DNA from 4 places in the Sphingobium sp. CFD-1 genome. Region 2 is predicted to be linked to each of the others. Evidence: riboswitches for the same ligand, from Rfam matches in the RefSeq annotation. Region 2 holds a riboswitch; each other region holds the start of a gene.
The links. Region 2 has a riboswitch for cobalamin ahead of LDB26_RS07225 (adenosylcobinamide-GDP ribazoletransferase). Riboswitches for the same ligand answer to the same signal wherever they lie in the genome.
Positions count from the first base shown of each region.

Region 1: another riboswitch for cobalamin. It lies ahead of LDB26_RS09130 (TonB-dependent receptor domain-containing protein); the one in region 2 lies ahead of LDB26_RS07225 (adenosylcobinamide-GDP ribazoletransferase).
Region 3: another riboswitch for cobalamin. It lies ahead of cobW (cobalamin biosynthesis protein CobW); the one in region 2 lies ahead of LDB26_RS07225 (adenosylcobinamide-GDP ribazoletransferase).
Region 4: another riboswitch for cobalamin. It lies ahead of LDB26_RS16405 (CbtB domain-containing protein); the one in region 2 lies ahead of LDB26_RS07225 (adenosylcobinamide-GDP ribazoletransferase).

Region 1 is NZ_CP084398.1:1,787,811-1,793,314, forward strand. It holds gene trbG (P-type conjugative transfer protein TrbG) at 1-890, shown strand, start outside; gene LDB26_RS09120 (TrbI/VirB10 family protein) at 938-2,035, shown strand; gene LDB26_RS09125 (DUF2274 domain-containing protein) at 2,038-2,259, shown strand; cobalamin riboswitch at 2,377-2,594, shown strand; gene LDB26_RS09130 (TonB-dependent receptor domain-containing protein) at 2,768-5,504, shown strand, end outside.
Region 2 is NZ_CP084398.1:1,388,673-1,394,176, forward strand. It holds gene proS (proline--tRNA ligase) at 1-169, shown strand, start outside; gene cbiB (adenosylcobinamide-phosphate synthase CbiB) at 228-1,166, opposite strand; gene LDB26_RS07220 (aminotransferase class I/II-fold pyridoxal phosphate-dependent enzyme) at 1,159-2,142, opposite strand; gene LDB26_RS07225 (adenosylcobinamide-GDP ribazoletransferase) at 2,139-2,867, opposite strand; cobalamin riboswitch at 3,089-3,276, opposite strand; gene LDB26_RS07230 (formylglycine-generating enzyme family protein) at 3,332-4,279, opposite strand; gene LDB26_RS07235 (arylsulfatase) at 4,276-5,504, opposite strand, start outside.
Region 3 is NZ_CP084398.1:3,776,718-3,782,221, reverse strand. It holds gene cobN (cobaltochelatase subunit CobN) at 1-1,920, opposite strand, end outside; gene cobW (cobalamin biosynthesis protein CobW) at 1,930-2,982, opposite strand; cobalamin riboswitch at 3,165-3,391, opposite strand; gene LDB26_RS18940 (HoxN/HupN/NixA family nickel/cobalt transporter) at 3,932-4,972, opposite strand; gene LDB26_RS18935 (peptidase) at 4,969-5,504, opposite strand, start outside.
Region 4 is NZ_CP084398.1:3,261,290-3,266,793, forward strand. It holds gene LDB26_RS16395 (TonB-dependent receptor plug domain-containing protein) at 1-1,254, opposite strand, end outside; cobalamin riboswitch at 1,442-1,693, opposite strand; gene LDB26_RS16400 (histidine phosphatase family protein) at 1,776-2,285, opposite strand; cobalamin riboswitch at 2,346-2,509, shown strand; gene LDB26_RS16405 (CbtB domain-containing protein) at 2,541-2,768, shown strand; gene LDB26_RS16410 (hypothetical protein) at 2,813-3,025, opposite strand; gene LDB26_RS16415 (CbtA family protein) at 2,936-3,619, shown strand; gene LDB26_RS16420 (SDR family NAD(P)-dependent oxidoreductase) at 4,023-4,847, shown strand; gene LDB26_RS16425 (EthD domain-containing protein) at 4,859-5,504, shown strand, end outside.

The sequences.
Region 1 (5,504 bases), 400 kb from region 2:
ACGCCGACGTGCCCTCGCTACCCGTCGTGGAGGCCCCCGCAACTGACGATCAGTCTCGTCCGTTGCATACGCCGCCCGCATGGACGGTCGCGCGCGGCGGGACCGCTGCCGGGACATCGGCAGGCCGGGTCGAGAACGCCAATGCCGCCGCCCGTGTCGAGCCGCGCCGCGAGGGCTATTATAACGCCATCCAGATCTATCCCTGGTCGGAAGGCGCGCTCTATCAGGTCTATGCCGCACCGGGACAGATCACCACGATCGCGCTGGAGCCGGGCGAGAGCCTGACCGGCGCGGGTCCGATCGCGGCAGGCGACACAGCCCGCTGGATCATCGGCGATACCGAGAGCGGTAGCGGTGCGACCCGGCGCGTCCATATTCTCGTGAAGCCGACCCGGCCGGACATCGCCACAAACCTCGTCGTGACGACAAGCCGGCGTACCTATATGATTGAGCTGCGTGCCCGCGAGGCGCTCTATATGCCGTCCGTCGCCTGGGCCTATCCTGCGCAGCCGGCAGGGCAGGGTCAGACCGTTCCCGCCGCGCCGATCATCCCGACTGAGGCGGCGCGCAACTATCGCTACGGCCTGACCGGCGACAATCCGCCGTGGAAGCCCATCTCCGTCTTTGACGACGGCCGCCGCATCTATGTCGTCTTCCCGCGCGGCATCGTGCAGGGCGAGATGCCGCCGATCTTCGTCATCGGCTCCGATGGCGAAACCCAGATCGTCAACAGCCGCATTCACCAGAACATCCTGATCGTGGACCGCCTGTTCGGCGCCGCCGAATTACGCCTTGGCAGTGGCGATCGTCAGCAGACCGTCAGGATCGTCCGCATCGAGCAACGGCAGGCCGCACAGCCCGCAAAGGCGACCGGAGAATCCCCGTCATGACCGAAGACACGACTACTGTAGAAGCCGCACCGGACACCACCGCGCCGATGCGGCTGCGAGCCGAACCGCCCCGCGTCACCCGTCTGTCCCGTAAGACGCTGGCTGGGGTAGGAGCCGTCGCGCTGTTCGGGATCGGCAGTGCGCTGATCTATGCCCTCCAGACCCGCGATATGAGCGGCAGCGGCGAAGAACTCTACTCGACCGAGAATCGTGCAACGGCGGACGGGCTATCCGGCCTGCCGCGCGACTATACCGGCCCCGTCCTGGGGCCGGCCTTGCCCGGCGATCTCGGCGGCCCGATCCTCGACGCGCAGAACAGGGGGCAGCCTGTCACGCCGCCGGTCATGGCGACGCCCGCCGTCGATCCCGCCGAACAGCGCCGCATCGCCGAGGAAGAGGCCGCGCGCGTCAGCCGCGTCTTCTTCCAGACCGCCCCCGGAACAGGGGCTGCAAGCCCGAGTCTCGCCGGCCTTGGTCTGACCGGCCAGCCTGGTGCTGCCGGCACGCAGGACCGGCATACCGCCTTCCTCAATGGCCCGGTGGATCGGCAGACTGTCGCCCTGGACCGCATCATGGCCCCCGCATCACCCTACATCCTTCAGGCCGGAGCCGTGATCCCGGCAGCGATGATTACCGGCATCCGTTCGGACCTTCCCGGCCAGATCACCGCGCAGGTGACGGAGAATGTCTATGACAGTCCGACCGGCAGCCTGCTCCTGATTCCGCAGGGGACGCGCATCATCGGCCAATACGATGCCGGCGTGACCTTCGGCCAGCGTCGTGTCCTTCTCGTCTGGAACCGCCTGATCCTGCCAAACGGCCGCTCGATCGTGCTGGAGCGACAGCCCGGAGCGGACGCCAGCGGCTATGCCGGCCTTGAAGATGGCGTTGACTATCACTGGTGGGATCTGATGAAGGCAGCCGGGCTGTCAACGCTGCTCGGCATCGGCACCGAACTGGCGACCGACGACGAGGACCGGCTGATCCGCGCCATCCGCGACGGGGCGCAGGACACCATCAACCAGGCCGGGCAACAGATCGTCCAGCGCCAGTTGCAGGTCGCCCCGACGCTGACCATCCGACCGGGCTTCCCGGTCAGGGTCATCGTGACGCGGGATCTCGTCCTCGAATCCTACAGGAATTGAACATGGCAAAGCTGAAACTCGGCCCGCTTCCAGACGACAAGCCGGTGAAGTTCACGCTGGAACTGCCGGCGCAGCTTCATCGCGACCTGACCGACTACGCCGAGGTGCTGGCCCGCGAGAGCGGCCAGACCCCCGCCGATCCCGTCAGGCTTGTCGTGCCGATGCTGGAACGGTTCATTGCCACGGATCGGGGATTTGCAAAGGCTCGACGGTCAGCCGGGTAATCGGCTGACGGATTCACCTGATTCCCGACAGAGTATGGCCGCGCCGTGCAATCTGGATCAGTCCCCGCTTGCTTCACACACGGCTTAACCTTACGGCAATCATTAGGTTTGCAATAGTGAGCCTATGATCGCGCCGGTTCCCCGAGAGGGGATTAAAACGGGAACGCGGTGAGGATGGTCCGCCATCCGAATCCGAGGCTGTCCCTGCAACTGTGAGCGGCGAGCGCGATGCACACGGGGTTTCGGCCTCAAGCCACTGAGCGAGAGCTTGGGAAGGCCGTGCATCAAGCCTTGACCCGCAAGCCAGGAGACCTGCCGGCGTCTGGTCGCTCTTGCTTTGGTCCAGGGGATGGCCGGGGCACGGTGTATTCCGTCTGAGCGACGAACGTGCGGCGGGGGCCGCATCGGTCGTGTGACGGGCGCTTGAGGCGTCCGCCCGCTCTCGCGCCCGACCGTTCGTGACGGCACGCCCCCGCCCGACAGGGTTCGGCGCCAGGGGGGCTATGGAGTGAGACTTTCGACGATTTCGCGGTTCGCGCTGACGGTGGGGCTGTCGGCGTGGGGCATACAGGCACAGGCGGCCGACAGTGATCCTGCCCCTTCGGGCGAAGAATCCGGCAAGCCCAAGACGCAACAGGAAATCGTCGTCACGGCCAACAGCCGCGAGGAATTGCGCGACATTCTCTCGCCGGGGGTGGTCTCGGTCGTCTATCCCGACGACACGCGCGGCGAGCACAAGGCGCTGCCCGATCTGCTCGACCAGATTCCCGGCGTCTACGTCCGCCGCGTCGGCGGCACGGGCGGCTATACGACTACGAGCATCCGGGGCAGCGCGCCCAGCCAAGTCAACATTTACATCGACGGCGTGCCGTTCAATCTCTCCAGCGAGACGGCGGCTGATATCTCCACGATCCCGATTTCCAACGTCGAGCGCGTCGAGGTTTATCGCGGCGTCACGCCCGCGCGCTTCTCCGGTGCGCCGCTGGGCGGCGCGATCAACATCGTGACCAAGATGCCGACCGACCTGAGTGGCACCGTGTCAGCCGGTGCGCGGTCCTATGGCGGTCGCCAGTTTTCGGGGAACTTGAGCTTTCCGCTGCTCGGCGGCGGTCTTCTGCTCGGTCTCGACATGGAACGCAGCAAGGGTGAATTCAAATATCCCCTCATCGCCGCGCGCATCCTGGACGGCATCGAATATGGCGACGGAGAATGGAGTGGGGACGGCCTATCCAACACGCCGTGCAGCATCTCTTCCGAATATCAGCCGGTGCGCGCCATCAATCCTGTCTGCCAGTTCCCAACCACGCGGCAGCGGCAGAATAACAGTTTCCAGCGCGACAATGTGATGGTGAAATGGCGCAACGACAATATCACCGCCAAATATTCCTTCACCCATATGGACCGGTACATGCCGGAGATTGTGCCCACTCAATATGGTGGACTTCAGGGCTACAGCCTCATCGATCTCCCGGAATACACATTCCCCCAGGTGAACCTGACCGCAGGCTCGCTCGCCAGTTTGGGCGTTCCCTTCAACAAGCGGCGTCAGCAGAAGCAATATCAGCATGACGGTGCGTTGAACTGGCATGACCGCTTCGGCGACCTCGAACTGGCGCTGAACCTCAACTTCATGGACCAGCGCAAGCGGTTCAACAATTACGACATGGCGGCACCGTTCGGCGTCGGCAGCCGCACGGCGCTGTATCACACCACCCGCTACGGCCTGACCGCCGACGCCAGCTACACGCTCGGCGCGGAGTGGGATGTGACGCAGCTTCTCGAATTGCACGTCCAGCATAATTGGGAGACGATGCGCTACGACGCCGACAACCTCATCAATTCGGTGACAGGCTTACGGCGCGGCGATTATTATCAGCATTACAAGCGTCAGCTCACCAACATCCAGGTTCAGGATACGCTCACATTCCACACGCTGGGCGACCTCCAGGTGGCACCGATCTTCCGGATCGAGAAGCTGACCGGGCCGGTGCTGGGGAGCCAGGACAACCCCTTCGGTCCGTCATCCGGAAATTACGGTTGGAAACCGACATGGAGCGTCAGCGCCAAGAAAAAGGTGGGTTCGGACTGGCTGCTGTTCGCCAGCTACGGCACTTACAACCGCTATCCCAATTTCTATGAAATCTATGGCGACGGCGTCTATATTCAGGCTGGTGCCGACAGCGTCGGCAACACAATGCCGCTGCTGCGCGAACATGGCAGCAACTGGGATGCCGGCCTTGGCTGGAACGGCACGATTGCCGGCGATCTCGCGGGCAGCTTCCGCGCCACCTATTTCCAGCGCCGGACAAAAGATGAAATCACGCTGTTCCTGACGCCCGTGGGCGGGAAATATGTCAATTCCGGCACGACCATCACCAGGGGCGGTGAGTTCGAGGCAAGCCTCAAATGGGGCGACCGCGCCGACCTCCAGCTCGCCGCGACGGTGCAGGAGGGGCACTATGTCAAGGGGACCTATTTCGTCTATCCCGCCATTCCCGTCGCGGAACGTGTTCTGGGCAATCTGCGAACGCTCCAGAACCCCCGCTTCACCGCGAACGCGCGCCTCAATCTGCATTTCCTGGGCGGCGCGCTAACGACATTTGGCGAGGTTCGTCACAGTGGACGTCGCTATATCAGCCAGTCCAGAAGCCCCGGCAGCGATGAGAACAGCTATACCTATGAAGCGCCGCTCACCACCTTTGACGCCGGTGCGCATCTCCGACTGCCGCATGGCCTGACGATATCGGGCGGCGTGTCCGATATTTTCAATGCCGGGCCGAAACAGAAGATGCACATGGTTGGCAGCAACGATGGGCTTCACCCATATAATTACTGGAAGTGCAGCGCTTTGGAGGCGGACGAGACAGGCGACTATTCTTGCTTCGACGACGAAGCAAACCTTGTGCGTCAAAACTACCCACTTGCGTTCAATCCCTACTATCCCCGCCAAGGCCGCACGTTCTACGTGACGATCGCAAAGAGTTTCGGGGCGAAGGATTGGCGGTCCGTTGCCTCTCCTGCCTTGCACGGTAATGGCGGCACGAATTGGACCGGCTTCTATGCGGGCGGTCATGTCGGCCGTGGCTGGGGACGCCGCAACGCCGATGAAATTCTCATCTTCGACAAGCGGCAGAATGGCGTGTTCGGCGGCCAGATCGAAGGGGTAGCTAGGTTCGATGGCGATGGCAACTTCATCGACCGCAACGCCTTCGCTCCCGGGTTTACTGGCGCGGGTGCTGCCTTGG
Region 2 (5,504 bases):
GCAATGGAGCAAGCCGACCGGCGCAGCACTTGATAAAGTCGTCGAGTGGCTGAAGGGCGAGAAGCTGACTCTGCGTAATGTGCCGATGGATGCCGAAGCGGCCGATGGCGTCTGTATCTTTACCGGCCAGCCTGCGGTGCAGCGGGTTCTGGTCGGGCGTTCCTATTAATCGGTTTTAGCTCGGCCGGTGGCGAAGAATGTGTCGCTGATTGCAAAACTGCGCGATTTTAGAAACGCCATTGGATGATGCCGGCCAAAGCCCAGAGTATCGCGCAGGCCCGCAGATAAACCTTCAGGGCATGATCGATGTCGCGAGGGGCGGCTCGCTCGTCGCCGTCGCCGATCCATGGCTTGTCATGCGAAATGCCATCATAGCTTAGCGGTCCGGCCAGTCTCAGCCCCAGTGCCCCCGCCATGGCGGCTTCGGTCCAGCCTGCATTGGGGGATGCATGTTTGCCTGCATCACGCAGCATGATCCGCCACCCGCCACCGCCAGCCATGCAAATCAGCGCGCCCGCTATTCGGGCGGGGACGAAATTCACAAGATCGTCGGTTCGCGCGGCGGCCCCGCCAAAGGCGTGCCATTTTTCTTCCTTATGACCGATCAGGCTGTCGGCGGTGTTGATCGCCTTATATGCCCAGATGCCCGGCAGGCCCCCGACAAGCAGCCAGAATAGCGGCGCCGCTATCCCGTCGCAGAAACTTTCCGACAGGCTTTCTATCGCGGCGCGGGCGATGGCCGGTTCATCCAGCGCCTGCGTGTCCCTTCCCACGATCATCGAAACCGCGCGCCGCGCCTTTTCGGCATCGCCTTTTTCAAGATAGCGGGCGACCGGGTGGACATGTTCGAACAGGCTTCGTTGCGCCAGAGCGGGCCATGCCAGAAGTGCAATGGCGAGCCAGCCGTAAGAACCAAGCCAGTGAGATGCGAGATACTCCAGCAGCAGACCGCCGCCGATCACAATGACCAGCAATATGGCCAAAGTCCCGATGCCAGCTAGGCGGCGTGCTCCATTGCTCCATTGGGGGCGGTTCCATCGGCGTTCGCACGCGCTTATGATCCGGGCGAAGATGCCGATGGGATGACCGATCCGGACATAAAGGGCGCGTGGCCAACCGAGCGCCGCATCAAGGGCAAGGGCGGCGATGGCGACCGGATCAGTCAAGGAGAAGCGCCCTTTGCAGGCGGCTCAGCGCCTCGTCCGATTCCGGCAGCCCGATCCTGAGCCAGCGCGGATTATGATCGAAGGGCCGCGTCAGGATCGCCCGCTGTGCAAGGCGCTCAAATAATGCCATCGCATCGTCCGTCGCGATCAGCGTGAAAAGAGGACATGCGCCCATCGGCCGATAGCCGCAGCCGATCAATATTTCGTCCAGCCGCAGCCTTTCGCGGCGCAGGCGATTCCGCGTTGCGGCAATCCACTCATGATCGGCATAAGCGGCCGCGCCAATGGCGATGGCTGCGGCGGAAATGGGCCACGCACCAAGCTTTCGTCGCATCTGATCGACGATGGCTTCGGGCCCTAGCAGGAACCCCAGCCGCAGGCCTGCCAGCCCAAAGAATTTGCCGAAGGATCGAAAGATCAGCAATCGACGATGGTCGGCAATGTCGGGGGCCAGACTGTGCGTCGGATCGCTGTCGGCGAAGGCTTCGTCGACGATCAGCCATCCCTCTTCCGCGCGATTGTCTGCAAGGGCGAGCAGTGCATCGCGCGTCCAGTGGCGCCCATCAGGATTGTTGGGATTGGCAAGGATGAGGACGCCGCTTTCGGGATTGGACGGCGAGGCCGAGGAAATGGTGGACGATACTGGAAACATCTCTTCATGCGTGCGGTAGGTGGGGGCGAGATATTGCGCTTCCGGGCCGAGCAGGCTGCTCACGATACGCAGGCCCGTTTCGGTTCCGGGAAGCGCGCAAAGATGTCTGGGGTCCACGCCGAAATAGAGTGCGGCGGTTCTTTCCATCTCCAGCAGGTTGGCTTCGCAAGGAAGGCGGCGCCAATCGATCTCCATATCGTCCGGAACTGGCCATGCATGGGGATTGATGCCGGTCGACAGATCGATCCATGGCTGGCGACCTTCGCCGAACCGCGCTCGCGCCGCGGCCAGGCCGCCGCCATGCCATGTCCATCGATTCTTCATGACAGTTTCGATCCCACGATCAGGGTCATCAGAAGCGCGGTTTCAATCAATTCGATGCCGGCGCCATGGCCATCGCCGGAAATACCTCCGATCTGGCGCTTGATCCAGCAACCCCAGAGCGGGATGAAGACGGCGCCGGCGAGCAGGACGGGGAAGCGAAGGGATGCCAACAGCGCCACGCTTGACCATGCGAATATATCGAACGGGCGAATGGCTCCGCGAAATCGGGATGCCAGGCCCTCGTGAAGGGGAGGCAACCAAATCGTCCAGATCAGGGGACCGATGCGGGCGATGAAGGGAATGCAGATAAGTGTCATCAAGTTAATGACGCTCGCTTGCTGTAAAAGAGCGTGGATCAGCACCAGTTTGCTCAGCAGCAAAAGGCCTATGGCGATGACGCCGAAACTGCCGATATGAGGATCGCCCAGGACCGCCAGCATCCTGTCGCGATTTCCATGCGCCGCGCCACGCGCATCGACGATGTCGGCCAGTCCATCCAGATGGAGCCCGCCCGTCACCATGGCCCACAGAAGCAATCCGGAAAGCGCCCCGATCCATGGATCGATCAGGCTGCCTGCCCAAGCGCCCAGCGCGAGGATCGAACCCAATAGCAGGCCAACTGCGGGGAACCACCGCATGGCCGATGCGAATTCATTCGGCGTGACAGCGATGTGGGGTGCGGGCAGCCTCGTCAGGAATTGCACCGCGATGATGAGGCCTTTCAAGACTGCAATCCTGCAAGTCGGGGGAGGCAGCGGCCCTGTTTCCCCTTATGTTGTGACGGGATGATGATCGGGCTTCTGGATTTCATCGTGAACCTTCCGCAGCAGAAGACGTCCCTGCGGCGGACAGGGCGGGCTTTTCGGCCACGACATGTCCGCCACCTGGCGGTCTGGACTGTCGCTACGCGGGGGTGATCCCGTTCGCCCGGCACACCCTGTCCGCACGAAGAACGACTGCGGCGGGCCGGTCTCCTGGCTTGCGGGTCAGGGCCGGATGCGCCGCCTTCTCAGAATCCTGTGATCCCAATGGCTAGTGGCGCGCGGCTATCCGCTCACAGTTGCAGGGGCAGCTGAGGTTCCTCACCTCATTCCCGTATATCCCTTTTGGGGAACCTGTCGCGCGGCGCGAAATAGGAAAGTTAGGCTCCCGCGTCAATCGAGGCTCTCGCTCGAGAACCGACCCCTTGTTATCCAGCCGGGGCGGCGCGCTTGAGATCGACCGTGCGGAAGCCCAGATGCGACGCGGCGGAAAGCTCGTCCTGCGCGTGGCGGGCAGCGGGGCGGTAGCGGGCGCAATAATTGGGCGCACACAGAAAGGAACCGCCCTTTATGACCCGAACGCGGGCGTCGGGCTGGTCGGAGTCGAAGCTGGGATTTCCCGGCGCGCCTTCACCAATCAGCACGGGTTGATGGCTCGGCAGATACCAGCTTTGCGTCCATTCCCATGCATTGCCGATCATATCCCGCAGGCCGAAACCGTTGGCCCGGTAGCATCCGACCGGCGCGAGGCCGCGATGCCCGTCGAGGCCGGTGTTGGAGGCCGGAAATTCGCCCTGCCAGCTATTGGCGGCTTCGGGGCCGGGCTGTTCCCATCCGCTTGACTGTCCGCCATTGGCCGCGCGTTCGAACTGCTCTTCGGTGGGAAGCGAGCGTCCCGCCCAGCGGGCATAGGCGATTGCATCGGCATAGGCGACCTGCACCACCGGATAGTCGTTCCGTCCGGCAAGGTCACTTCCCGGTCCTTCGGGATGCCTCCAGTCGGCGCCTTTGACAATCCGCCACCATTGCTGGGGCGCGACCGGCCGTTCGCCCGGGCCGGGCGGTTGGAAGACAATAGAATCCCCCAACCCCTCGGCGACGGTTCGATAGCCCGTTTCCAGAACGAAGCGGGCGAATTGGGCGTTGGTGACTTCGTGCCGGTCGATCCAGAAACCGGGCACGTTCGCTTCATAGGCGGGGCGTTCCTCTGGGTAGCCCCGGTCATCCCCGATCTGCGCCTTGCCCGCTGGCACCCACGCCATGTCGTCGCTCTGGGTAGCGCACTGCGTGCCATAGGCTGGCTGGTCGATGGCCGCTGTCGAAAGGGGCAGCAGCGCCAATAAGGCGGCCGGGCCAAGTCTATGCGCGATACTCATGGTTGATAGATCCGTTGATCGGGCAGGATAACGCCGACATCCTTCGCATAGGCATCCCAGGCCGCGATCAGTTGCCGTTTGCGGTCGGGATGTTCCAGCGACAGGTCATGCGTTTCACCGGGATCTTCGGCCAGATTGAACAGCCGCCACTCTCCATCGCCGATGTCGGTGATTTTCCAGTCGCCCTGCCGCAGCGCGCGCGAGCCGAACAGTTCGGTCCCGATGCTGTCGCCCGGCGCATAGACCCGGTCGGCCGTTTCGCTCAGATAGGGCACCCAGCTCTTGCCGCGTATCGGCTCCACCTGCCGTCCGGCGAAGCTGCCCTGTGGATCGGGAACATGGGCAAGGTTCAGAAAGGTGGGCACCACATCCGCGACAGAGAGGAAAGCGTTGGCGATGCCCTGGCGCTTGAACCCCTTGTAGTTGATGAACGAAACCGTGCGCGTGCCGCCTTCCGCGGCATAGGCTTTCACCAGCCAGGAGGGCGCTGTTCCCGCCTGCGCCCAGCCGGGACCGTAGCCGACATAGCTGGTCGCCGCGCCGCGATTGTCGAAGCTGTTATCGGCTCCGGCCGCCAGCTTGCCGATCCCCGCCATTTCCGTCGCGGTCAGGTCCATCCCTTCCGCGCCATTGTCCGCCAGGAACAGGATGACGGTATTGTCATACTGGCCGGTGCGTTTCAGCTCCGCGATGACCCGTCCGACATTCTGGTCCAGCCGGTCGACCATCGCCGCATAGATTTCCATATCGCGCGATGCCACGCGCTTCTGCTCGGCCGTCAGGGAATCCCATCCGCCTTTACGCAGCACAGGCTCATGCGCGGCCACTGCCGGATCTAGCAGACCCAATTCTGCTTGCCGCTTCAAGCGTTGCGCGCGCAGCACTTCGAAGCCTGCATCATAACGGCCGCGATATTTGGCGATGTCTTCCTTGGGCGCCTGCAATGGCCAGTGCGGTGCGGTGAACGCAAGATAGGCGAAGAACGGCTTTTTCCCTTCCGTGCCCTTACCGCTGGTCTTCAGTTCCTCAATGAGCTTGGTCGCGAAATAGTCGGATGAATAGAAGCCGTCGGGCAGAGCGCTCAGCACCTTGCCGTCCTGGGTATAGGTATATCCCTTGGCGGGATCGGTTGATATTCCCCGGCCGAAATGATTATGGCCGCCCTGCAACAGTGCGAAGCTGTGCTGGAAACCGCGGGCGTGCGGGTCTTGTCCCGGCGTCACGC
Region 3 (5,504 bases), 1.5 Mb from region 2:
CAGGCCCAGCGCGCGCGCTTCCTCGCGAATGGCATCCTGGAGCCGGTCGCGGCGGGCCGGATCCAGCCCATCGGCATTGGAAAATTCATCGAGCAGAGCCTCGATGCGGGTAAGGCCCGCACCGCTGCCGGTCTGCGTCAGGGGTGGCGGGACGTGACCGATGGTGACCGCGCCGATGCGGCGCTTGGCCTGCGCCGCCTCGCCCGGGTCATTGACGATGAAGGGGTAGATCACCGGCATGGCGCCCACGAGCGCCTCCGGCCAGCACGCATCCGACAGGGCGACCGCCTTGCCGGGCAGCCACTCCAGCGTGCCGTGCGCGCCGATATGGACCAATGCGTCCACGCCCTGTTCGCGCAGCCACAGGTAGAAGGCGACATAAGCATGGCGCGGACAGCGCGAGAGGTCGTGATAATCCTCCGCGCGGCTGGCGCTGATACCCCGCTCGGGCTGCAAGGCGACGATGGCCTTGCCGGCCGCGACCGCGGGAAAGCAGAATGCGCCGTCCCACACCGCCGGATCGCTTTCCGGATCGCCCCAGGCAGCGGCAAGATCGGCGCGCAGCCCCTCGGGCAAGGCAGCCAGCGCCCTACGATAGTCGGCTAGAGGCCAGCGCAAGTGCTCGCACTGGAGCGCTGTCGGCAAATCCGCGCGGGGAAGCACCTGGTATCCCGCCTGCGCAAGGTCGGCCAGGATCGCCTCGGTGGAGGCAAAAGTGTCCAGCCCCACGGCATGGGCCATCTGGTAGGCCTTGCCGGGATATGTGGAGAGGGCAAGCGCCACGCGCCGATCGCCAAGAGGCTTTCGGGCCAGCGCGGTCCAGCCGGCCACGCGGGCGACGATCGCCTCGATCCGCTGCGGATCGGCGCGATGGAGGCTGCGGGAAAATTCCAGCGCGGGATCGCGCGTCCCCGCTTCCTTGAAACTGGCGACACCGGCAAAGACGCGGCCATCCAGTTCGGGCAACACGACATGCATCGCGAGATCGGCGGGCGACAGCCCACGCGCTGCGCCTGCCCAGGCGGCGCGGCCCGATGTGGCGAGCGCCAGTTGGAACACGGGCACGCCCGCGCCGTCGAGCGGCGTGTCGATCCCATCGCCGCGGGCAGAGAAGGCGGTGGCGTTGATGATGGCGACCGGAGCAAGGGCACGGACCCAATGATCGACCTGGCCGCGCACCAGAGGCGCCTTCAGCGACGGGACGAAAATCGACAATGTGTCGAACCCCCGCTGCTCGAACGCGGCGTGAAGGGCGGCGAAGGGGTCCAGATCGTGGGCCGCCAGGTAGGAGCGATAGAATACCAGCAATACGAGGGGCCGGCCCGAATCGCGCGCGAAGGCTTCCGGGCAGACGACGCCATGTTCGGGATGCCAGCCGCCCGCTTCCGGCAATGCTTCGCTGGCCGACGCGGGCAAATCGACCAGCCGCGCGGCCCGCGCCAGTTCGACCAGCGCCGCCCGTGCCGCTCGCTCGCCGCCGGTATCGCACAGCCGCGCAAGCTCTCGCAGGACAGGCACGGGCAAGGTCGATACCGCATCCAGGCGTTCGTCGGGCCGACCGTCTCCAGGCAGGACGGCCAGCGCGATCCGATGCTCGCGGGCCAACGCCTCGACCTGCTGCAGTCCGTAGCTCCAATAAGGCATGCCGCCGATCAGCCGTATCAGGATCGCCTTGGCGCCGGACAGCGTGCGCTCGACATAAGTATCGACCGACAAGGGATGCATGAGCGCCGACAGATTGGCGAGCCTGAGCGAGGGTACATCTTCATTGACTGCGCGCGCGCCGTGCCATGCGGCCGCGAATGCTCCCAGGTCGCTGTCCGAAAAGGACAGCACCACCAGATCCGCAGGCTGCTGCCCCAGATCCTGCGGGACGGCAGTTTCCTCCATCCCATGGGTTTCGCGGAAGATGACGTGCATCGGCGGCGTTCAGCCTTCCAGCACCGCGCGCAGGACGCCATGATCAATAGCGTCATGCTCGGCGATGGCGACCAGCGTGGTGCGACGCGGCTCGTCCGGCCGCCACGGGCGATCGTAGTGATGACGCACCCGCGCACCCACGGCCTGCACCAGCAGGCGCATCGGCTTGCCGGTCACGGCGGCATAGCCCTTCACCCGCAGGATCCGGTGATCGCGCGCCAGCGTTTCGATCCGGTCCACGAGGTCGGCCGGATCGGCGATCTCACTGAGCGCGATCACCGTGCTGTTGAAATCCTCGTGCTCATGCTCGTCTTCGCCGTCGTGGTGCGAGGGGCGCGCGGCGATATCGTCCTCGGCGGCGGCTCCGAGGCCCAGGATCACACGCGGATCGACCACGCCTTCGGTGAGTTCGATCACCGGCACCGGACGCGGCGCTTCTCGTAGGATTACGGCGCGCGCGGCAGCCACGCCTTCGGGTCCGGCCAGATCGACCTTGGTGAGCAAAACCATGTCGGCGCAGGCCAGTTGATCCTCGAACACCTCCGACAGCGGTGTCTCATGATCGACGCTCGGATCGGCGGCGCGCTGCGCATCCAGCGCGGCTACGTCGGGTGCAAACCGACCGGCAGCGACAGCCTCGGCATCGGCCAGGGCCAGCACGCCATCGACGGTGATCCGGCTGCGGATCGCCGGCCAGTCGAACGCCTTGAGCAGCGGCTTGGGGAGCGCCAGGCCCGATGTCTCGATCAGGATGTGATCCGGGCGCGGATCGAGCGCGAGCAGCTTTTCGACAGTGGGAATGAAATCGTCCGCCACGGTGCAGCAGATGCAGCCATTGGCCAGTTCGATGATGTTTTCAGCCGGGCAATCGGGAATGGCGCAGGCTTGGAGAATGTCGCCATCCACGCCCAGCGTGCCGAATTCGTTGACCACCACCGCCAACCTGCGGCGGCCCGCATTGCGGATCAAGTGGCTGATGAGCGTGGTTTTCCCCGCGCCCAGAAAGCCGGTAACGATGGTGACCGGCACCTTGGAAACATCGGACTTGGACAGGTCGGACACAGTCAACTTCCCCGCGCGCCGGAGCGAGAAAAGCGGGGGCTTGCCGGACATATCCGGTCGGAGCGCGACGACGGGCGGGCGCGACAAGGCGCCCGTGACCACGCAACCCGTGCAGCCCCAGCCGCACAGCTTCGTCGCTCAGACGGAGAGTTACCGTGCCGTGACCATCCCCTGGATCAGGCAAGAGCGACCGGTGCGCCGGCAGGTCTCCTGGCTCGCGGGTCACAGCTTGATGCACGCCTTCCCAGACTGCGTGCATACGCTGTCCAGTGGCCGCTCCTGCATTCAGGAGCATGTGCATCGCGCTATCCGCTTACAGTTGCAGGGACAGCCGCGGATTTGGAAGCAAGCTTCCTCACCGCATTCCCGATTAAGTCCCTTTCGGGACACCGGCGCGATCATCGAAGGGCGGAATCAACCGACCCTTCGCCGCCCGCCCTAACCGAAAATGGGAGCCAAGCCAATTGATGTCGTTGCTGTATCTTCTTCGCGCCACCGACGTATCTCTGCCGGGTGGGCTGCCAGATGCTCGATCGCATCGCATGGATAAGTCCAGAGCGAGATCTCGGTTGTGCCTTTTCTGATCCTGGAGACCCCCGATCGCGGCAAGCGTCCGTCTTTGGCCCACCGTATCCGCTCGCGGGATGTGATGCCGAGAATATTCTCCACTTGCCGTTGGCTGATGGGCTTGTGCGCTATCCGGAAAAGGCGTTCGCGTATGTCGTCGGCGAGAGCTTCAGCAACCTTTCGTGAAGCCGGATCAAAAACGCAGCTCAGGCTCGACTTTAAGAAAGCTCCGGCAGAGCGCTTCATCAACATCCGGATCGCTGCATCGCGTTCACCGTAGTGTACGCGAAGTCCCAGCGGCATGTGGACATCGAGATCGATTGAGACAGTGCAAGCCTGCTTGTCATACCGAAGCATGATGCATCGATTCACACGGGCACGGTCAGGCAACGACCGCAACCTCGATCTCGTCGAAGCGCTTCCAGCGATAGATCGCGAAGCTTGCAAGCCAGCAGAGCACGAACAGGCCGATGATGGCGAAGCCGAGGCTGTTGAAGTTCTCTCCCAATTTCGCGGCAAGGTTCCATGGCCACCCCGTCAATCCGAGTTTGTCGCCGATCAGGGCGAGCGTCTCGATTCCGCCGATAACGATTGCCACGATGGCCGAGATCAGGGTGATGGTGATGTTGTAGTAGAGCTTGCGGATCGGTTTCACGAAGGCCCACTCATAAGCGCCCAGCATCACCACGCCGTCAGCGGTATCGATCAGCGCCATACCGACCGCGAACAGCGCAGGCAGGACCAAGATCGTGCCGATCGACAGGCCGTTGGCGGCCTGGCTGGCCGACATGCCCAGAATGGCGACTTCGGTGGCGGTATCGAATCCGAGCCCGAACAGAAATCCCAGCGGGGCCATGTGCCAGCTTTTGTTGACCAGGCGGAACATCGGCCTGAACAGCCTTGCAAGCAATCCGCGCGACCCCATCAGCAGATCGAGATCGTCTTCGACATAGTCGCCGCCAGTGCGGACATGGGCGAAGGTACGCCAAACGGAGCGCAGGATTAGAAGGTTCATGCCTGCAATCGTGAACAGGAATAGCGCGGAAACTGCGGTCGCCACTACCCCGCCAATCTCCTTGAACGCGGCAAACTCAGCCAGCGCGCTGGTCGTCAGCGCTATGGCGATTGACGCTATGGCAATGATCCCCGAATGCCCGATCGCAAACCAGAAGCCGACCGCAACCGGGCGCTGGCCATCCTGCATCAGCTTGCGGGTCACATTGTCGATGGCGGCAATATGATCGGCATCGACCGCGTGACGCAGACCCAGCCCCCAGGCCAGCAAGGCGGTGCCCAACATCAGGGGCTGCGCGTGAAAAAGACTATAGGCCCAGACCCAGACCGCAATGTTCGCGGCGATCAATCCCGTGAACAGGGCGCCGATCCGTCGGCGCAAGGATAGCGATGCGGCGGATGAGATCATGACGGGCTCCGTGATCGAAGGAAGAACGAGCGGCGGGACAGCCGCCGGATACGGCGCCGAATACGCCACAGGTCGCGGGCCAGCTTGCGCATGCCCATCCAGGCTCCGGTCCCGCAGACCAGTGTGACGGCTGCGAGCAAGGGCAGGATGATGATGTACCGCAAGCGGCTCTGGCGCAGGCCGGGCAGATCGAAGCTGTGCGGCGCGTTCCACAGCCAGCGTTCGGCACGGCCCGTGCCGTCGACCGCACGCAGCAAGGCGCCGGACGCCGCGTCGATATAGAGGCGTGTGGCTTGCGGATCGGCCAGCACGGCGCGCCACACTGGCAAGCGCACCGGCTCCTTGTGGGCGTAATAATAGCTGTCACCCTCGGACAGCAGGTCAAGCGACACGACGCGGGGGCCGCTGCGCAAGGCTGCCGCGACATCGGCCCGCGTCAGGACCGCGGGTCTGCCCGAACTGTTCAGCCGCACCATGCGGCCGTCGGCCGCAATGGCGACAAGCGCCATTTTCCCGCCGAGCGGCGCGCTTT
Region 4 (5,504 bases), 1.9 Mb from region 2:
CTCGACATAGAGGGTGTCGCTGATGTCGAAACGGCCGCTGACGTTCCAGATCGTCTTCTTCGCACCGCCGCTTTCATTATAGCGCGCTCCAGCCGCGATCCGGCCTCGGTCACTGATTTCATCGGTGGTACGGACCTGAAGGATGCCGGCATGCACCTGTTCGCTGATCTTGCCGATCAGCAACACGTCGTCGCGGCCGTTGAAATTCTGGAAATCATAGCCGATCAGATATTCAAGGCCGCGGTGCGGATGCAGTTTTACGACCGCGCTGCCGCCATAGTCCTGATAGCCCCAGAAGGTGCCAGCCGGATAAACCACGATCGGCGGTCCGGCTGGAATAGGATTGAGTATCTGGACATAGGCCGTCTTCCAGTCGTGAAAATAGCCCTTGAGGAAGAACTGGATCGTGTCGCTTCCGGTATAATCGAGGCGAGCGCTCGCAATCTCTTCATTGCGGTCGTTGCGGCTTGTGTTGACGCGCGAGGCGCTCAGATTGTCGAGTTTCGCTTCCGTGTGCTGATATTGCAGGTTGAGACGCAGGTCTGGCGTGAAATCGAACTGATATTTGCCGCCTACCGACCACAGGCGATAGCCGCGCTTCCGGTCGGTCGCGCTGGGCTGCATGACGCTGTAGGGGCGATACCCTTCCGCCTGGTTGCGGGAGGCATAGACCACGAACTTGTGATCGCCGATGCTGCCCCGCGCATAGCCGTCGAGATTGACGCCGGAGCGACTGTCGACGCTGCCATTCACCTGTCCGTTGAAGGAATCGGTGAAGCTGCGCGTCACGACATTGATGACACCAGCCGCCGCCTGCGTGCCGTAGAAGAGGCTCTCGCCACCCTTCAGCACCTCGATGCGCTCGATCATGCTGGCGGGCAGCGTGTCGTTGGGCGAGGTGCTGCCATAAAGCCGGTTGTTCAGGCGGATGCCGTCGGCCGTCCACAGCACGTCCTGCGTGCGCGACCCCTGGAGTGAGATATCGACATAGCTGAACGGCCCGGAACCCGGCATGATATAGAGACCCGGCACCGTCTGCAGCGCGCGCGCAACATCGACATATCCGCCGTCGCGCACCTGCTTGTCCGTAACAGTCTCGATATCGCTGCCATAGCGGGACAGTTGCTGGGGCAGCAGCTCTTCCAGGCTCTTGCCAGTAACGACGATGCCGTCCGCATCGTCGCTGGTTTCGGCCTGCGCCGGTGTCGCGGTGAAAGAAAGAACGGCGGCAAAAGCCAGCCGCGATAGGATGATATGGTTCAAGACAGTCCCCCGTCGGCGTCCAATCGACGTTGGACAGGGGCGTGCCGTTCACGAACGGTCGGCACGCGCGGCGACCGGACGCCAATGGGCGGCCGACGCACGTCTCCGATGCGGCCCCTGCCGCGCGTTCGTCGCTCAGACGGAGTTCACCGTGCCACGGCCATCCCCTGGGCCAGGGCAAGAGCGACCAGACGCCGGCAGGTCTCCTGGCTCATGGGTCATCGCTTGATGCACGGCCTTCCCAGGCCTCGCATGACTTAGCGTCCGGCCCAGTGGCTGGCGGTTCGGGTCGTTATGTCCGTCCGCACATGTACATCGCACTCGCCACTTACAGTTGCAGGGACAGCCGCGGCATTGGATGGATGCATCCATCCGCACCGCATTCCCTTTTAAGGCCTCTCACAAGGCCACCAGCGCGATCATTGTCCCCGATTCCAGCCGGAGCCTTCCGCAAGGACGCGCAGCCAATATGCCAGATGCAGGCGGATCGCAAGCGCCACGGATACGGACAGTCAAAGGGGGCGGAGTGCCTGAAGCCGCCAGCCACGGTTGAACGACAGGGTGACACTGGAAAGCGGCGCGATGTCTATTCGCAATAATGCCTGCTGCGGCAGGTCGAGCGCAACGCCGATCGCGGCCCTGATGACCATGGGATGGGTGATCGCGAGCACATCCCCGTCGATGCCATCCATCCATGCTCCGACCCTCGACAAAAGCATTGCCATCGTTTCGCCGCCCGGCGCGCCGGGTGCCGGATCGGCAAGCCAGCGAGCGAAGGCGCCTGGATCACGCGCGTGAATGTCCGCGAAGCTGCGTCCCGCCCAGTCGCCATGATCGATGTCCCGCAGTGCCGGCTCGACCTGCGCGGCCACTCCCAAAAGATCGGCCGTCTGTTGCGCCGCAGCCATCGGACTCGTGACGATAGTCCTGGGGGTTGGGCGGGGCAGGCGCAATCCAGCGGTCGCGCGCGATCCTCCTTCATCGACGGCTTCGCCGGGCGCCGGAAAACCGCCTTCGCGCATAGATGGCGTCGCCGCGTGGCAGAGCAGGTTCAGGCGCTTGATCAGTCGATCCTCCCGGGAGACGTTGACGCTGCGCCCGGTTCCATCCTATGTCGTGCGGGCAAGGTCGAGGAAGAAGCCGGTGAGATTCCGGCACGGTCGCGCCACTGTTATCGTCCGCTGCCTATCTCTGTCGAGAGGGGGCGGGTGAAAGTCAGACCTTCCTCGGGCGAACGGACACCGGCGGGACGCGAAAATCCCGAAAGGAGCATCATCATGGCCACCACGACGCTATTTGCCGAAGACATCTTCATCCCCCTGCAGGGCGGCAGCACCATACCACTGCGCGAAATCCTGCCCTGGGCGATATTCGGTACGCTGCTGGCGCTGATCTTCCTCTATTTCGTCAGCACCGAACAAGGCGCCTTTTCGTTGTTCAAGGGTATGTATGTGCACGAATTCGTGCATGACGGTCGGCATCTTTTGGGCTTCCCCTGCCACTAGAGCGGTTTGCGATCCGACTGCATCAGATCGGCCGCATCTATTCCCTATTTTACCGCGATTTCCCGATCAGCGATCGATTCCGATCGCCTGGGCATCGCTTTGAGGCGGAATTCGTCATGAGCAGAAGCCTTCTCATCCGCGGCATGATCGCGGGAATCATCGCAGCCGTGCTTGTCACCCTGTTCGCCCGCGCCTTCGCTGAGCCATCGATCGATCTGGCCATAGGGTTCGCAACTGCCCACGAACATATGGCGCATGCGGACATGGCGAGCATGAGCGTGCCGGAAGAAGCTGAGTTGGTCAGCCGCGCGACACAGAAAGGCCTGGGCCTCCTGACGGCGATAACGCTTTACGGCGCGGCAGTAGGGGGTATTTTCTCACTCGTCTTCGCTGCCGCCTACGGCCGTATCGGCATGATCGGGCCACGCACCCTGTCCCTGTTGCTCGCCATCGCGGCATTTTTTGCCGTCGCCCTGGTGCCCGCGCTCAAATATCCACCGACGCCGCCAGCGGTGGGCCTGCATGAAACGGTCGGCTTTCGTACCGCAGCTTTTTTTGCAGCAATCGGACTGTCGTTGGCAGCTCTCGCCATCGCCTTCAGCCTTGGGCGTGGCCTTGCCGAAAAATTCGGAGGCTTCAACGGCAGCATCGGCGCCGTCGTCATTTATATCGTGACGGTTTTCATAGCCCAGGCCGTTTTGCCGGAGATCAACGAGGTGCCCAATGATTTCCCGGCGACCGTGCTATGGGACTTTCGGGTCGCCTCCATAGCCATGCAAGGGGTTCTTTGGTCGATCATCGGGGTGGGCTTTGGCATGATGGCGGAATCTGTGCTGCGGAAAGAACAATGACCCGCGGCGGCCATCAAGGCCCATTCTTCCGCCTTTGATCCCGAAGGCCATATCCAGCATCCGCGCCCGGCAGTTCGACGAGCCGGGTCCGGCATGTCATGCCGCATCCAGCGCAAGGTCATGGGAGCATCTGCTGCCTGTTCGCAGCATCCGGTCAGCGACCGCACGGCATTTCATAAATGCGATACTCAGAAAGCAAAAATACCACCAATATGCACTATTGAGTATGTTGCAGATTATCTTCATACTTCCCCAAAGCCATGCCGCGACCTTTTACTGGCATGATCGGCAGGGGCATCGACCATATTGAATGACGATCCGAACACGGACGGCTGGTGGATGTCGGTAAAGCAAAGGAACACCGCGCAAAAGGCGATCTGCAAGTGGACTGGAGAGGAAAAGCATGAACCGTTTGGCAAACAAGGTGGCGGTCGTCACCGGATCGGGCGGCATCGGTGAGGCCAGCGCCCGGCGTCTTGCGGCCGAGGGCGCTCAAGTCGTCATAGGCGACGTCAACACCGCCAGCGCGAACAAGGTCGCCCAAAGCATTGTTGCAGATGGCGGCAAGGCAACCGCGCTCCACCTTGATCTTGCCGAGGAATCGAGCATCATCGCCTTCTTCGCCGCGATTGAGGCTGAGCATGGTCGGTTGGATGTCCTGCACAATAATGCGGCCGATACGCGCGGCGAGCAGATGGCGCTGGATATGGGCATAACCGCCATGCCAGCGGAGATTTGGGATCGCGCATTTCTGGTGAATACGCGCGGCACCATGCTGATGATAAAGCACGGCATACCGCTGATGCTCAAAAATGGCGGCGGGTCGATCATCAACACCAGTTCGGGCGCCGCGCTGCGCGGGGATCTCTATGGCCCGGCCTATGCATCTTCGAAGGCGGCGATCAACTGCCTCACCCTGTATACGGCGACGCAATATGGCAAACAGGGCATCCGGTGCAACGTCGTCTCGCCGGGCCTGGTCGTGACTCCCAATGTCTACGAAAGCAATTCCCAGGAACAACTCGACAGAATCGAAAAGCACAAGCTGACACCCTATCTGGGCGCGCCGCGCGACATCGCCGCCGCGGTAGCATTTCTGGCCTCCGACGATGGTCGATTCATGACTGGACAGGTCATGGTCGTCGATGGTGGCATCACCGACCATATGCCCTATTTCTCCGAGGTTCTGGAAAATTTCGCCGCCGATCCCGCCAACCGGTCGATTTGAGGATAAGCCCCATGTGGAGAGTGACGACACTTGTGAACCGGCAGAGCGCGCTCGATGAGGCGCAGTTTTCCCGGCGCTGGCAGGATGAACTGGTCCCTGCGATCAGGGACGCTTTGCAGAACCTGGGGACATTGCGGAAACTGATCCTCGACGTGCCGCCAACGGCGCTGAGCGAGAAGGTAAGAGCGGTTTTTCCGCCTCAGTTCGATGGCATGGCGGAGTTTTGGTTCGATACGGCGGAAGATGCCGCGGCTGCGATGAAGGCGCTGTCGCAGGATACAGCGCTGCGCTCGCTCGCCGCGAGCATCGTTTCCGCCGCAGATGGGGTCGCCTGGCTGGCCAAGGTCGTGCCATCGAAACCGGATTCGGGATCGGTCGTCAAATTTCTGGCAGCGGGCGACATTGTCGACACGCTGACGCTGGAAGAAGCGCAGAGCTATTGGGCCAATGTGCATCCCGTCGTGGCCCAGACCGTGCCGGAAACGTGGAACATGCTGACGCGCTATACGCAGTTTCACGGCAGACCCACTCCGACATTGGAGATGGGAGACTGGCTGGCGCAATATCGCTTCGTGCCGATGGCCGCCGACATGGGCTTTGCCGACGCGGAGGACTTCATCGCCATGTATACCCACGAGGATTATCTCGCCGTGATAC